One region of the Saccharopolyspora hordei genome, then DNA from elsewhere that is predicted to be linked to it. Evidence: riboswitches for the same ligand, from Rfam matches in the RefSeq annotation. Region 1 holds a riboswitch; the other holds the start of a gene.
The links. Region 1 has a riboswitch for S-adenosylmethionine ahead of thrC (threonine synthase). Riboswitches for the same ligand answer to the same signal wherever they lie in the genome.
Positions count from the first base shown of each region.

Region 2: it holds a riboswitch for S-adenosylmethionine, as region 1 does, so the genes downstream of both, HNR68_RS00195 (ATP-binding cassette domain-containing protein) here and thrC (threonine synthase) in region 1, are expected to answer to the same signal.

Region 1 is NZ_JACCFJ010000001.1:5,123,593-5,127,267, reverse strand. Features, by position in the region: gene HNR68_RS23495 (Vgb family protein) at 1-63, opposite strand, end outside; gene thrC (threonine synthase) at 267-1,526, opposite strand; SAM riboswitch class I at 1,539-1,672, opposite strand; gene holA (DNA polymerase III subunit delta) at 1,769-2,755, shown strand; gene rpsT (30S ribosomal protein S20) at 2,810-3,070, opposite strand; gene HNR68_RS23475 (TSUP family transporter) at 3,279-3,675, shown strand, end outside.
Region 2 is NZ_JACCFJ010000001.1:43,143-46,817, forward strand. Features, by position in the region: gene HNR68_RS00185 (MetQ/NlpA family ABC transporter substrate-binding protein) at 1-47, opposite strand, end outside; gene HNR68_RS00190 (ABC transporter permease subunit) at 128-811, opposite strand; gene HNR68_RS00195 (ATP-binding cassette domain-containing protein) at 808-1,827, opposite strand; SAM riboswitch class I at 2,060-2,148, opposite strand; gene rsmA (16S rRNA (adenine(1518)-N(6)/adenine(1519)-N(6))-dimethyltransferase RsmA) at 2,323-3,192, opposite strand; gene HNR68_RS00205 (transglycosylase family protein) at 3,329-3,675, opposite strand, start outside.

The sequences.
Region 1 (3,675 bases):
CGCGTACGGGCCGCTGGCCTCGTCGGCGACGGTGCACTGCTCGACCACGGCGGTGGGCGTCATGAGCTCTCCTCGGGCGTTCCACGCCGACCGGGGCACCGTGGTCGCGCGCGACCCACCGGTCCCGTCGGGCAGGGTCAGCACAGGCTACGCCCGGAACCGCGCTCACCGCGCGCGAATTCCCCACCGAGCAGACGGAGGCAGTCCACGAAGGACGCGGCGCCACCGCTGTGCGATGGCGCCGCGTCCGCAGTCCAGGTCGTGGGTCACAGGCCGAGGGCCGCGTTGACCGCCTCGGTCGTCGGGGCCACGGTGGCCTTCGGGCCGATCTGGTCCTGGACGGCGTCCAGCGTCTTCAGCCCGTCACCGGTGATGAGCAGGACGGTCTCGGCGTCCGGGTCGATCTTGCCTGCCTCGATGAGCTTCTTCGCGGTGGCCACGGTGACCCCACCGGCGGTCTCGGCGAAGATGCCCTCGGTCTTGGCCAGCAGCTTGATGCCCTCGCGGACCTCGTCGTCGGTGACGTCCTCGATGGCGCCGTTGGTCTTGCGCACGATGTCCAGCACGTACGGCCCGTCGGCGGGCGCCCCGATCGCCAGCGAGCGCGCGATGGTGTCCGGCCGGACCGGCTGCACCACGTCGTGGCCGTTCTTGAACGCGGTCGACACCGGGGAGCAGCCGGTGGCCTGCGCACCGAAGATCCGCACCGGGCTCGGCTCCACCAGGCCGGTCTCACCGAGCTCGTTGAAGCCCTTGTAGACCTTGGTCAGCTGGGAGCCGGAGGCGATCGGCACCACGATCTGCTCGGGGATGCGCCAGCCGAGCTGCTCGGCGACCTCGAAGGCGAGGGTCTTGGAGCCCTCCGAGTAGTAGGGACGGACGTTGACGTTGACGAACGCCCAGTCCTCGTGCTCCCCGGCCAGCTCGGTGGCCAGGCGGTTGACGTCGTCGTAGTTGCCGTCGACGGCGAGCAGCGAGCCGTCGTAGACGGCGCTCATCAAGATCTTGGCGCGCTCGAGGGACTTCGGCACCAGCACCACCGAGTCCCAGCCGGCGCGGGCGGCGGCCGCGGCCACCGCGTTGGCGAGGTTGCCCGTCGACGGGCACGCGAGCACCTTGAACCCGAACTCGCGCGCGGCGGCCAGCGCGACGGCGACCACGCGGTCCTTGAACGAGTGCGTCGGGTTACCGGTGTCGTCCTTGACCCAGATCCGCTTCACGCCCAGTGCCTTGGCGAGGTTGTCGGCCCGGATCAAGCGGGTACAGCCGGGGTCGGTGTTCGGGTGCTCCTCCACGTTGGAGGGCACCGGGAGCAGCTGCTTGTAGCGCCAGATCGACCGGGGACCGGCCTCGATGTCCTCGCGGCGCAGCTTCGGGAAGTCGTAGGCGACTTCCAGCGGCGAGAAGTCTTCCAGCGAGACGAACTCGGGAGCCAGCGGCTGGCGGTGCCCCTCTTCCTTGGACACCAGTTCGACAGCGTTGCCGAGGTCGATGGTCTTGGTCGTGCGCTGGGCAGCAACGGTCATCGCGAGGTCCTCTCCTCATCTGTCCCGCGGACGGGTCGGAATTGGCACCGCTTTCGCCGGTGACCTCGCGCTGAGAACCACGATTCGCCGGACGAACGGTTGCCGGGGCTTCATCGGGCCGTTCCCTCTGCCCCTCTGGATGAGCTCTTCGGTTGTGCTCGCAACGCTAGTGGATCGCGCCAGGTCCTGGCCAGGCCGATCCAGATGGCGGGATCGTCGCGGGCGCGTGCGACGATGCCTGCATGAGCTCACCGTCCGTGGTCACCGAACCGCTGCACCTGGTCCTCGGAGACGAGGAACTGCTGGTGGAACGCGCGATGTGGGCTGCGGTCGGCGCGGCCCGCGCGGCGGACCCGGAGGCCGAGCTGCGCCGGGTCAAGGTGAGTGAACTCACCCCTCCCGAGCTGGCCGAGATGCTCAGTCCGTCGCTGTTCGCGGAGGCCCGGGTGCTGGTGCTGGAGGCCGCGCAGGACGCGGGCAAGGAGATCGCCGAAGCGCTGCTCTCCCACGCCAAGGACCCGGTCGACGGTGTGACGCTCGTCGTCGTGCACTCCGGTGGCGGGCGCTCGAAGCACGCCAAGGAGCTGCCCAAGGAACTGCGCAAGCTGGGTGCGCGCGTCACCGAGTGCGCCAAGGTCACCAAGCCCGCCGAGCGGGAGGCCTTCGTCAAGGACGAGATCCGCAGGGCCGGCGGCAAGGCGAACGCGGCCGCCGTGTCGGCGCTCATCGAGACGGTCGGCTCGGACCTCCGCGAGCTCTCCGCGGCCGCGACGCAGCTGGTCGCCGACACCGGCGGGAAGGTCGACGAGACCGCGGTGCGCCGCTACCACCGGGGCCGGGCGGAGGTCACCGGCTTCGCGGTCGCCGAGAAGGCGGTGACCGGCGACCGCGCGGCCGCGCTGGAGGCGCTGCGCTGGGCGGTGCAGCTCGGCGTGCCGCACGTGCTGATCGCCGACGCGCTGGCGGACTCGGTGCGCACCATCGGCCGGGTCGCGGCGGCCGGCGGCCGCAACGACCCGTTCCGCCTCGCCGGCGAGCTCGGCATGCCCGCGTGGAAGGTGAAGAAGGCGCTGGCCCAGTCCCGGGGCTGGAGCCCCACCAGCCTCGCGGCCGCGCTGCAGGCCGTCGCCGAGGTCAACGCCGACGTCAAGGGCATGGCCGCGGACGCCACCTACGCCCTGGAGCGCACCGTCCTGCGCCTGGTCGAGCTGCGCGGCCAGCGCCCGTGACACGCGAACGGCCCCTCCCCGCAGCGCGGGAAGGGGCCGTGGGTCCAGCTGACGTCAGAGCTGGTTGACGCGGCGCGCGAGAGCGGACTTCTTGTTGGCGGCCTGGTTGCGGTGGATGACACCCTTGCTGGCGGCCTTGTCCAGCGCGCGGCTCGCGGCCCGCTGCAGCTCGATCGCCTTCTCCTTGTCGCCGGCGGCAGCGGCCTCGCGGAACTTGCGGATCGCGGTCTTCAGCGAGGACTTCACGGCCTTGTTGCGCTGCCGGTTCTTCTCGTTGGTCCGGATCCGCTTGATCTGGGACTTGATGTTGGCCACTGGTACCGCCTTCTCTCAGTCTCTTCCGAACGGTCGTGCCGCGCTTCAACGGCCCTGCCCGCAGGCAGGTTTCCTCCCTGGCGGAACGCCGCACGGCACGGTCGACCATGCTACAGCGACGACCTGGACAGACGTCGGCCGGGCCGACTGCGCGAGAGCGATCACATCGGCTCGGATCCGGCCGCGGCAGACCATAGGGTCGGTCGTCGTGCTCGACGCCCTGGACTGGCCCGGTTTCGCCGACCTCTCGCTCGCCGGAGTGCTCCTGCTGTGCGCGGCGGCGTTCCTCGCCGGGGCGGTCGACGCGATCGTGGGCGGTGGCGGGCTGATCCAGCTGCCCGCGATGCTGCTGCTCATGCCCGGCGGTGAAGTGATCCACTCGCTGGCCACCAACAAGGTCGCCGCGATCGCCGGGACCGCCGCGGCCGCCCGGACCTACGCCAAGCGCACCCCGATCGACTGGCGCGCGGCCCTGCCGATGGCGCTGGTGGCGCTGCTGGGCTCGCTGGGCGGCGCGGCGCTCGCCAACGCGCTGCCGTCCGCCGTGCTCAACGTCGTCGTGCTCGCCGCCCTGGTGGCCGTGGGCGTCCACACCTGGCGCAAGC
Region 2 (3,675 bases), 5.1 Mb from region 1:
AGCGCCACACCGACGGCGGCCACCAGGGCAGCGAAGCGCAGACGCATCAGGGCAGTGTCCTTTCTGGACGTCAGAACGGGACGGGGTCCCGAACGAGGAGGGAGAGGGGATCAGCCGTCGCGGAGGATCAGCCGGCCGCGGTGCGACGGCGGTCGACCGCCTTGGCCGTGAGGTCGGTGATCAGCTGCATGCCGAAGGCGAGCACCGCGAGCACCAGGACCGAGCCGTAGAGCAGCCGGTCGTCGTAGCCCTGGTAGCCGTCCTGGATCGCCGTGGTGCCCAGGCCACCGCCGCCGATCGCGCCCGCCATCGCGGCGTAGCCGATCAGCGCCACCGCGGTGACGCCGACCGCACCGACCAGCGCGGCCCGCGCTTCGCCGAGCAGCACGGTCCACACGATCCGCAGGCGGCTGGATCCCGTGGTGATCGCGGCCTCCACGACGGTGAAGCTCACCTCGCGCAACGCGTTCTGGGTCAACCGCGCGAAGAACGGGATCGCGCCGATGGTCAGCGGCACGATCACCGCGGTGCTGCCGATCGACGTGCCGATCAGCAGCCGGGTGAACGACGCCAGCACCACCAGCAGCACCACGAACGGCACCGAGCGCACGACATCGACCACGATGCCGAGCACCCGGTACAGCGCGGGCCTCGGGTTCAGCCCGACCGGCGAGCTCAGGTGCAGCAGCACACCGAGCGGCAGCCCACCGAGGACCGCCAGCAGGGTGGACACCAACACCATGTAGAGCGTGCCGAGCGTGGCCTCACCGAGGATCTCGAAGACCTCCGACCAGGGGGTCACATCACTCACGCAGCGACTCCGTCAACGCACACGGGAGCGCGCCGCACGTGCGCGTCGCGCTCGACCATCCACTTCAGCGCGGCCTCGGCGCGCTCGCCGCTCAGGCCGACCTTGAACTTCGCGACCGGCGTGTCCCCGAGGCGGGTCAGCCCGCCGCCGAGGATCGCCAGCTCGACACCGAACCGGCTCGCCGCCTCCGGCAGCAGCGCGCCCACCGCGGCGAAGCCGACCAGCACGACCTCGGCGACCACGTCGTGGCGGCCGTCGGTCGGGCGCAGCGGCTCGGCCTGGTCGGTGGCGGGCAGCAGCGTCGAGCTCACCCGGCTGTCCGGCGCGGCGACCAGGTCCAGCACCTTGCCGTGCTCCACCACGCGGCCGCCTTCCAGCACCGCGACGTCATCGGCGATCTTGCGCACCACCGCCATGTCGTGGGTCACCACGAGCACGGTGACGCCCAGCTCCGCGCGGGCGCGGTCCAGCACGGTGAGCACCGAGTCGGTGGTGCCGGGGTCCAGCGCGGACGTCGGTTCGTCGGCCAGCAGCACCGAGGGCTTGGCGGCCAGCGCCCGCGCGACCGCGATCCGCTGCCGCTGCCCGCCGGAGAGCTGGTCGGGGTAGACCGAGGCCTTGTCGGTCAGGCCGACGAGGTCCAGCAGCTCGCCGACGCGGCTGCGCCGCTCCGGCCCGGACATCCCGGCCGCCTCCAGCGGCAGCGCGATGTTGCCCGCCGCGGTGCGCTGCCGGAGCAGCGAATCACCTTGCGGCACCACGCCGATCTGCCGGCGCGCGGCGCGCAGCGCCTTGCCGCTGAGGGAGACGAGGTCGGTGCCGTCCACCCGGATGGCACCCGAGTCCGGCTTCTCGAGCAGCGCGATGCACCGAGCGAGGGTGGACTTGCCTGCGCCGCTGGGGCCGACCACGCCGCACACCGCGCCGGCCGGAACCTCCATGGTGACGCCGTCGAGGGCGCGCACCGTGCCGTTGTTCTGCTGGAAGGACTTGGTCAGGTTCTCGACTGTGATCACGATCGGCTCCAGATCAGCTCGCGTCGGGCCGCGCTCAGCACGGAGCAGCGGGCCAGGGGCTCCGGGTGGAGGGAAGGGGCTGGGTCACCTCTCGCGACGACAGGCGGAGGTCGTGCGCCGCCCGTGGTCGATGACGCGACGCTGCGTGAGGAGCATCCGGATGCGGCTGGAGGACGGGGCCGGTGTCCGGGTGGGGCTCGCGGCAGCGAGCAGCGCGTTGGAATCCACAGCTACTCCATCGGTCCTGGCGTTAGCACCTGCCCGTCCGGGTGGTTGCTGCGGCGTCACTGAGCCAGGTCTCTCGGCCGCTCGGGATGGATTTCCCGGACAGTAGAACCCACTGGCGGATTCCGGCGCAAGTTGATAGTCGTCACTTTCCGAAACAGTTTGCAACGTCACACATCCGGACGAGCGGGAATTTCTTCCCCGGACCCGGTGTTCCGGTGACTCCCAGTAGCAAGATTGCGGCGATCCGCAAGCGCCCGGACGGGTGGTTCAGGAGGCGTCCTCCGCCGCCGCGGCCTCCGCGATCCGCGCGAAGTCAGCGATGCGCAACTGCTCCCCGCGGGTCGTCGGGTCGATGCCCGCCGCCCGCAGCACGGCCTCCGCGCGCGCGGCCGAACCGGCCCACCCGGCCAGCGCGCCGCGCAGCGTCTTGCGCCGCTGCGCGAACGCGGCGTCCACCACGCGGAAGACCTCCGCGCGCGGTGCGCTCGACGGCGGCTCCACGCGCCGGAACGCCACCAGCCCGGAGTCCACGTTGGGCACCGGCCAGAACACCGTGCGCGGCACCGGACCGGCGCGCCGCACCTCGGCGAACCAGGCGAGCTTGACGCTCGGCACGCCGTAGACGCGCCCACCGGGCCGCGCGGACATCCGGTCGGCGACCTCGGCCTGCACCATGACCAGCCCGTGCCGCAGGCTCGGCAGCTCGGCCAGCAGGTGCAGCACGACCGGCACGGCGACGTTGTAGGGCAGGTTGGCGACCAGCGCGGTCGGCGGCGCCGGGAAGTCCGCGGCGCGCACGCGCAGCGCGTCCGCCTCGAGCACCGTGAGCCGGTCGCGCAGCGCCGGGGCGAACTCGGCCGCGGTGCGCGGCAACCGGGCGGCGAGCGCCGGGTCGATCTCGACGGCGGTCACCGCGCCGGCGGCGGGCAGCAGGGCCAGCGTCAGCGAGCCGAGCCCGGGCCCGACCTCCAGAACGACGTCCTCGGAGGTCACCGACGCCGAGGCCACGATGCGCCGCACCGTGTTCGGGTCGTGCACGAAGTTCTGCCCGAGCTTCTTCGTCGGGCGGATGCTCAGCTCCTCGGCCAGCCGACGCACGTCGGCGGGGCCGAGCAGCGCCGCCTGCTGGTCGTCCACGTCGACGAACGTACCCGCACGCCACTGCGGCCCTCGCGACCAGGTGGGCCGGGAGCGCGAACGCCCTGGCGCCGTGGGCACGGCACCAGGGCGTGCAGTCCGGGCGGCCTGCCCGCACGCGCGGGCAGCGCCGCGATCAGCTCAGGCCGAGCTTCGAGGAGCAGTGCGGCCAGGCACCGTAGCCGCCGCGGGAGGAGCGGACCTTCTCCGCGACCGCGATCTGCTGCTCGCGGCTGGCCTGGTGCGGGTACGGGGCGTACTGGTCGCCGCCGTAGGCGTCCCAGGTGGACTTGTTGAACTGGAGGCCGCCGTAGTAGCCGTTGCCGGAATTGGCCGACCAGTTGCCGCTGGCCTCGCACTGCGCCAGCTTGTCCCAGACCGCGCCGTTCGGCGGCTGCTTGCCACCGACGCGCACGACCTTCTCCTGCGCCTCCTTGACGACCTTCTCGCCGACGGTCTCGCGCTTGACCTCTTCGCCGTTCT